DNA from 3 places in the Plantactinospora sp. B5E13 genome. Region 1 is predicted to be linked to each of the others. Evidence: riboswitches for the same ligand, from Rfam matches in the RefSeq annotation. Region 1 holds a riboswitch; each other region holds the start of a gene.
The links. Region 1 has a riboswitch for cyclic di-AMP ahead of ABGB05_RS13480 (C39 family peptidase). Riboswitches for the same ligand answer to the same signal wherever they lie in the genome.
Positions count from the first base shown of each region.

Region 2: it holds a riboswitch for cyclic di-AMP, as region 1 does, so the genes downstream of both, ABGB05_RS35095 (hypothetical protein) here and ABGB05_RS13480 (C39 family peptidase) in region 1, are expected to answer to the same signal.
Region 3: it holds a riboswitch for cyclic di-AMP, as region 1 does, so the genes downstream of both, ABGB05_RS25380 (NlpC/P60 family protein) here and ABGB05_RS13480 (C39 family peptidase) in region 1, are expected to answer to the same signal.

Region 1 covers NZ_JBDPLT010000012.1:18,786-21,046, reverse strand. The annotation lists gene ABGB05_RS13485 (GNAT family N-acetyltransferase) at 1-377, shown strand, start outside; gene ABGB05_RS13480 (C39 family peptidase) at 580-1,440, opposite strand; cyclic di-AMP (ydaO/yuaA leader) riboswitch at 1,846-1,985, opposite strand.
Region 2 covers NZ_JBDPLT010000073.1:12,252-14,512, reverse strand. The annotation lists gene ABGB05_RS35095 (hypothetical protein) at 1-856, opposite strand, end outside; cyclic di-AMP (ydaO/yuaA leader) riboswitch at 860-991, opposite strand; gene ABGB05_RS35090 (SDR family oxidoreductase) at 1,393-2,261, opposite strand, start outside.
Region 3 covers NZ_JBDPLT010000034.1:1,483-3,743, reverse strand. The annotation lists gene ABGB05_RS25385 (N-acetylmuramoyl-L-alanine amidase) at 1-801, opposite strand, end outside; cyclic di-AMP (ydaO/yuaA leader) riboswitch at 1,069-1,219, shown strand; gene ABGB05_RS25380 (NlpC/P60 family protein) at 1,306-2,261, shown strand, end outside.

The DNA.
Region 1 (2,261 bases):
CCGACCTGCCGGAGATGACGGCGCTCTACCGGGCCGCGTACCCGGGCAACTGGTTCGACGAGCGGATGGTCCAGACCGGCCAGTACGTCGGCATCCGGCGCGACGGCGAGCTGCTGGCGGTGGCCGGGGTGCACGTCTGGTCACCGGTGTACAAGGTCAGCGCGCTGGGCAACGTGACCACCCATCCGGCGGCCCGGGGACAGGGCCTGGCCACCTCGGCGGTGGCCGCGCTCTGCCGGCGGCTGCTCGACACGGTCCGCTGGGTGACCCTGAACGTCCGGGCGGACAACACCGCCGCGATCGCCCTCTACCGACGTCTCGGTTTCACCCCGGTCGCCGAGTACGGCGAGTTTCGGTTCGGCCCGACGCAGGCCTGACCACCATGATGTGACCACCCGACCGGCCGGACCGCCAACCGGCCGGACCACCGACCAGCCGGGCCGGCGGACGCCGGGTACCAACCCGGCCGGCGGCCCCGGAAAGCCGACACCCCGCCCGGTGGATGTTCACCGGGCGGGGTGTCGCCGGCGGCGGGGAGGGATGCCACGCCGGCGGGCGGGATATCGGCGGTCCGGGGGCTCAGGCGGAGTAACCCCGGGTGGCGATCCAGTTCGCCAGGTTGATGGTGGTCATCCAGTAGGTGCTGTCCGAGCCGGGGATCGCCGGGTCAGCGATCTTGACGGTACGACCGTTGTCGCGGTAGCCGACCACGGTCAGGTAGTGCCCGCCTGGGTAGCTGTGCCCCATGCCGGCCGTGTCGACGGCCGACCCGGCGATGTTCGCCACCACCGCGTACCCGTTGCTGACCGCGTGCACGACGTCGGCCTGCAGCTGGTCCATCTGGGCGGGCGTCGCGGACTGGCCGGAGATCGCCGTGGTCCGGTAGAAGTCGGTCCCGATGACGCTGTTCAGGACCCGGGTGGTGTCCTCGGCCGAGTTCGTGCCGCTGGTCGTGGTGCCCAGCCGGCTCGCCACGGTGTCCTGGCTCGGCGACAGGTCGCGGGCGGTCAGGGCGATCCGGGTGGCGGCCGGGCCGCAGTAGTAGTAGGTCGTCTGGGCCTGGAAGTTGTAGTCCAGCGTCTTCGCCGCCGGCGCCGCGGGTGGCTCCGCCTTGACCGCCTTCTTCGCCTCGCCGGTCGGGCTCGCACCACCGGTCGCCGACGTGCTCGGGCTCGCCGTGTCGCCGCCGGCCGGAGTCGCCTGGTCCGTGGTGGCCGGGGTGATCGGCTGGACCGCCGCGCCGGCCTGACCACCGGCCGGGACGGAGCCGAGTTCCGCGACGGCGACGGTGGCGGCTCCGGTCGGGGCCGGCGCGTCCTGGGACGCGAGGACGACACCGCTGGTCGCGGCGGCGGCGAGGACCGCCGCCGTGGCGAGCGCGAACCGGTTCCGTCGACCGGACACGGCGGTTCGGAGTCGCTGGTTTATGGCGTGCTTCACAATTATCCTCCAGGGGGAAATGCGCATCGTCACCCATTCGGAAATGAATGGCGGTACGACGTTTCCGTCCGCTGTCGAGAATGCGACGCTATGCCGCGCGGACGGCGCGGAAATCATTCATCCATTGATTCGACACGGCATGGGCCGGCGCGGACGCGGAGGAAATGGCCGACCGGCACCGGAGGGACCGGCTCGGTTCCTGTTCGGGCCGGCAGGGCCGGGCCGATGTTCCGCGCAGCCGCCCGCGTCGGGGCGCTACCGGATCAGGAACCGTCGAGGCTCGGCGCCGGAACTACCGCCCCGGCCGGCTGAAGCGGGTCGGAGGCGCGGACCCGGGGTCCGGACGCGGTGCGGTACGGAAACTGGGGGGACGGGCCACGGCCCGGGTGGTGCGGCACGAACACGTACTCCTTCCTGCGCCGCCTACCGGGTTAGCTGACGGATTCGGGCGGGAAGGCCGCCCTACCGCGGGCCATGGCTCGCGGATTCACCCCAGATAACTGTGGGTCCCCGGCTCGTTCTGAACGACTCGGCGGGTCTGCTCCGGTGTCACCCGATGGCGACTTGACGGCCGGACCAGACGGGCCGACACTACTGGCCGCTCTCCGCCATTGCCAAGCCCTCCCAGCTGGCAAAACAGTGACCAGGACCGCGATTTGGCCGGGCCGGGACCGCCTCAGCGGAGGGCCGGGCGGTCGGCGGGATAAAGCAGCATGATCATGTACGGGTACGGTATGACGGAAATAGCCCGGTTAGCGGGTGCCCAGACGCCCGCAGGTCGGTGCGCCAGGTCGGTCGGTGGCACAGGGACCCCAGGAGGC
Region 2 (2,261 bases), on a different contig from region 1:
TGTTGCCGTACTTCATCTGGTCGTTGTTCGCGGCCGGGGCGAACCCGCTGTTGAGCAGCGACCAGTCGCAGGCCCGCCCCTTGGGGTGCTCGTACGGCCCACCGGGGCGGTAACAACCGACGAACCGGTTGAAGCCGGCCCGCTTGACCTCCTTGTACATGTGCAGCGTACGAGCGGTGATGCAACCACCCGTGGTCGGATCATCCTGGTTGCAGGACAACGGCGGGAAGCCGTCGTCCATCCCCGGACCAGGCCGAGCAACCGGCGACTCCGCGTCGACCAGGCCCTTGTTCGGCCGACTCCGGCCACCGACCAGGGCGAGCGCCTTCTGCGCCTCGGTCCGTTGCTTGTCGATGACCTTGCGGGCATCCTTCTGCTTCTCAACCTCGGCGTCGACCGCTTCCTTGGCCGTGTTGACCTGCTCGCGTGCCTCGTTCAACCGGCGCAGCTTCTGGTTGTTGAGCAGGTTCAACTCGTTCAGGGCGGCGGCCCGGTCCAGGAAGGACTCCGACGACGAGCTGTTCAGCATCATCGACACGGCACTGAGCTTGCCCGCCCGGTAGGACTCCGCCGCGATCTCGCTCGCCTCCGGCGCGAGCGCGTCCAGTTCCGCCTGCGCCTCCTCGAGCTTCTTGGTGAGTTCCTTCTGCCGCTTCTGGGACTTCTTGAGCGCGGCGTTGGCCTCGGCGTACCGCTTCCCCGTCGTGGCGAGTACGTCACCGAGCAGCGGTGTCTCGACCTCCCCGTCCGGGCCCGGCTTGGGTGCCGCCGACGCCACAGACGGAGCCACGATCAGCGATGCCGCGGTGAGCAGTGCCAGGGCAAGCGCCAACCTTCGGCGTAGGGGTGCCCTCACATGTATCCCTTCCGTCGGCCGCCGACCGGGTTAGCTGACGGGTTCGGGATGGAAGATGTCCCTACCGCTGTCGCGGATTCACCCCGGGTACCTGGGTCCCCGGCTCGCCAGGTGGCGATTAGGCGGCGATCAGCGCCGGCACCATTTGGTCCCCGGCGGTGATATGAACGGCAGACAGCATACCCGGTTTCGCTTCCGTAATGGCAAGACCCGAATGCCCCGAAAAGCGTTGCGACACAACAACTATCAGTAATCACCGACGTGAGGAGTATCGACAGAGATCGTTCATCCGCGCTTTATTCACCATCCGCTGTCGGTTATTCACCAACCGCTCCGTGGCAGCGTAGGGGCGATAGGAAACCCTTCCGTCCTGACCGGTGGCCCGCCGCCCGGCCGGTCGTACCGTCCACCGGCCCAGGTCCGACCACCTACACGTTCCGTCACCGGTGACAGCGGGACAGCACCCGCCCGGCCGACACGGTCGGTGACCGGCGCTTTCCCGTACCCGCGACACGGTAGGCCCGCGCCCCGGCGGTTCAGCGCCCCCGGCGCACGGCGAGCCGCCGGGCCAGCACCGTCGCCCCGGCGGCGACAAGCCCGGTGGCCAGCAGTTCCCGGTGCCGGGACAACCAGAGTTGTGCACTCTGGACCCGGGACCGGTCGTCGAACGAACCGTGCGCCCCCGGGTCCGGCCCACCACCGTCGTCGACCGGCTGCCAGAGGTTGACCCGCCGATCCGGGTCGACCGGCTCGTCGGTCTGCTGCGACCGGTAGCCCGACCGGGCCAGATAGCGGTCCAGCAGGCCGGGCACCAGCCGGTTGCCGAGGATGGTGCCGACGGTGGAGGCGCCGACCCAGTACTCCCGCCGACCCGGCCGGTCGGCCGCGTACACCACGGCGCGGGCGGCCACCTCCGGTTGGTAGATCGGCGGCACCGGTTGGGGGCGGTTAGGCAACCGGGACAGCACCCAGTCGAACTGCGGCGTGTTCACCGCCGGAAGGTGCACCATGGTGACCCGCACGCCGGCCCGGTCGTGCAACAACTCGCAGCGCAGCGCCGAGGTGAACCCGGCGATGGCGTGCTTCGCACCACAGTACGCGGACTGCAGGGGCACCGACCGGTACGCCAGTGCCGAGCCCACCTGCACGATGGTTCCGGACCGACGCGGCAGCATCCGGTCCAGGGCCGCCCGGGTCCCGTGCACGTAGCCGAGGTAGGTCACCTCGGTGACCCGCCGGAACTCGTCCGGCCCGATCTCGGTGAACGGCGCGAAGACCGAGGTGAACGCGGCATTCACCCACAGGTCGATCGGGCCCAGTTCGGCGCTGGCCCGGTCCGCGGCCGCCTCGACCTGGTGGTGGTCCGACATGTCGGTCTCGATCGGCAGCGGCACACCCCCGGCGG
Region 3 (2,261 bases), on a different contig from region 1:
CCGGAGGCCGAGCCGGTCCAGCCGGGAGCGCTGCGGGACGAGGCCGGGGTGGGCGGCGAGGCTGATCCGGTGGCCGTCGTCGGTGGTCCGGGCGGCGCCCTCGACGATGGTCCGGTACACCTCGTCGGCGAAGACCGCGGCGGCGTCCGCCTGGTCGCTGCCGGCGTACCGGGCCACCGCGCCGTACCAGGCCGCCGGGTCGCTGGCCCGCCCCGTCGGCCCGGCCAGGTCCCGCTGGTACGTTGCGAGCAGTGCCGCCCCGCCCCGGATGTTCGCCGCCGGGTCGGTGCGCAGGGCGGTCTCGGTGGCGCCGGTGAGCCCGGCTGCGGTGTCCAGGGTCTGGGAGCCCGGGCTGTCCGCGCTGGGGTCGTCCGGGGCCGTGGCGGTGGCCGGGCTGGGTTGGCCGGGGACCGTCGGCCGGCTCGTGGCGTCGGGGGCGGCCTGGCCGGTGACCGGGCCCGGTCGGGCGGGATCGCCGCGCCGGTCCTCGCCATGCTCGGGTTCGGCGCCGCCGAGTGAGCGGACGTGGCGGTGGTCGGTGAGGTGCATCGGGCCGTAGCCGCCACTGGTGCTCGGGGTGCCGGCGTTGCTGTCCCAGCGGGATTCCAGATAGGAGACGGCGAGCAGCACGCTCTCCGGTACGCCGAACTCGGCCGCCGCGGCGGCGTACTCCTGTTGTCGGCCGGGTGTGGGCGGTGCGCCCGCCGCCGGGGTGGCGCCGACCGGGACCAGCGCCGCGGCGCCGAGTACGGCGGTGCCGATCGCGATTCTCCTGGTCAGCGGCCTTCGTGTCCGGAGCATGGGACCTCCTGTCACCGGGGATGGCTGATGATCACCATCCACCCGGGACACCGTGGCCGTCAATAGCTGCCACCTGCGCTTGTCGCCCTGTAGGAAACTTTCACGGCTGTGTAACGACGTGGTGAATTGTCGATCGTCCCCCCGCACAATCCGCGACCGGGCCGATGCGGTGCGAATTAACTGCTTTCACGGGTTGCGTTTGGATAACAGGCTTCTCTAATGTTGGGGACCGTCGAGGCGGTGGCAGGCCGCCAGTCCGGCGACCACGTCTCGACACCGCCGAATCGTCGACAAAATCAACGACTCACACGAACCGGGGACCCGGGCACCATGGGGTGAATCCGCGCGTCAGCGGTAGGGCGAATCTCTTCCCGCCCGAACCCGTCAGCTAACCCGGTAGGCGGACTTGAGGAAGAAGGAGTACGGACCCCGGTGGCAGCCCCCGCCCCGCGGTCGTCGTCCCCGCGCCCGGCCCAGGCCGGCGGTCCGACGACGAAGACCCGCTTGCGACGGTCCATCCTCACCACCACACTCGCCGCGATCGCCAGCGTCGCCGTGCTGTTCGTCGGCATGACGCCCGCCGTCGCCGAGCCGTCGGTCTCCGAGATCGAGAGCCAGATCGACAAGAACTGGCGCGAGCTCGAGCCGCTGATCGAAAAGCACAACGCCACCCGTGAGGACCTGGCGAAGAAGAAGAAGCAGGCCAAGAAGCTGCAGGACAAGATCGCCCCGCTGCAGAAGCAGATCGACGCGGCGATGAACCGGGTCAGCGAGTTCGCCGTCGAGGCGTACAAGGGTGACCGCGCCTCGATGATGAACGCCGTGCTCAGCAACAAGACCCCGAGCACGCTCATCGGCCAGCTCTCGGTACTCGACCAGTTCGCCCGCCGCGAGCAGCGCGAGGTGCAGGCGGTCGTCGACCTCAAGAACCGGTTGGCCGAGCAGAAGGCGCCGCTGGACGCCCTGGTCGCCGAGCTGACCAAGACCGAGGCCGAGCAGGCGAAGAAGAAGAAGCAGATCGACTCCGAGATCGACAAGCTGCAGCGGATGCGGATCGAGGCGTACGGCAGGGGTGCCGGCGGCCCGCTGCGGCCCGCGCCCTGTCCGGCGACCTACCCCGGCGGCGACATGGGTACGGCGGTCAAGTACGCCTGCGCCCAGATCGGCAAGCCGTACGTCTGGGGTGCCGAGGGACCGGGCTCGTACGACTGCTCCGGGTTGACCCTGCGGTCGTGGGCCCAGGCCGGCGTCTCCCTGCCGCACAACGCCGCCCGGCAGTACAGCGTCACCAGCCGGGTCAGCCGCTCCCAACTGAAGCCCGGAGACCTGGTCTTCTACTTCTCCCCGATCAGCCACGTCGGGATGTACGTCGGCGACGGCTGGATCGTGCACGCCTCCACGGCCGGTGAGCCGGTCAAGATGGCGCGGATGGACTCGGTCGGCAGCCTTGCCGGCTTCGG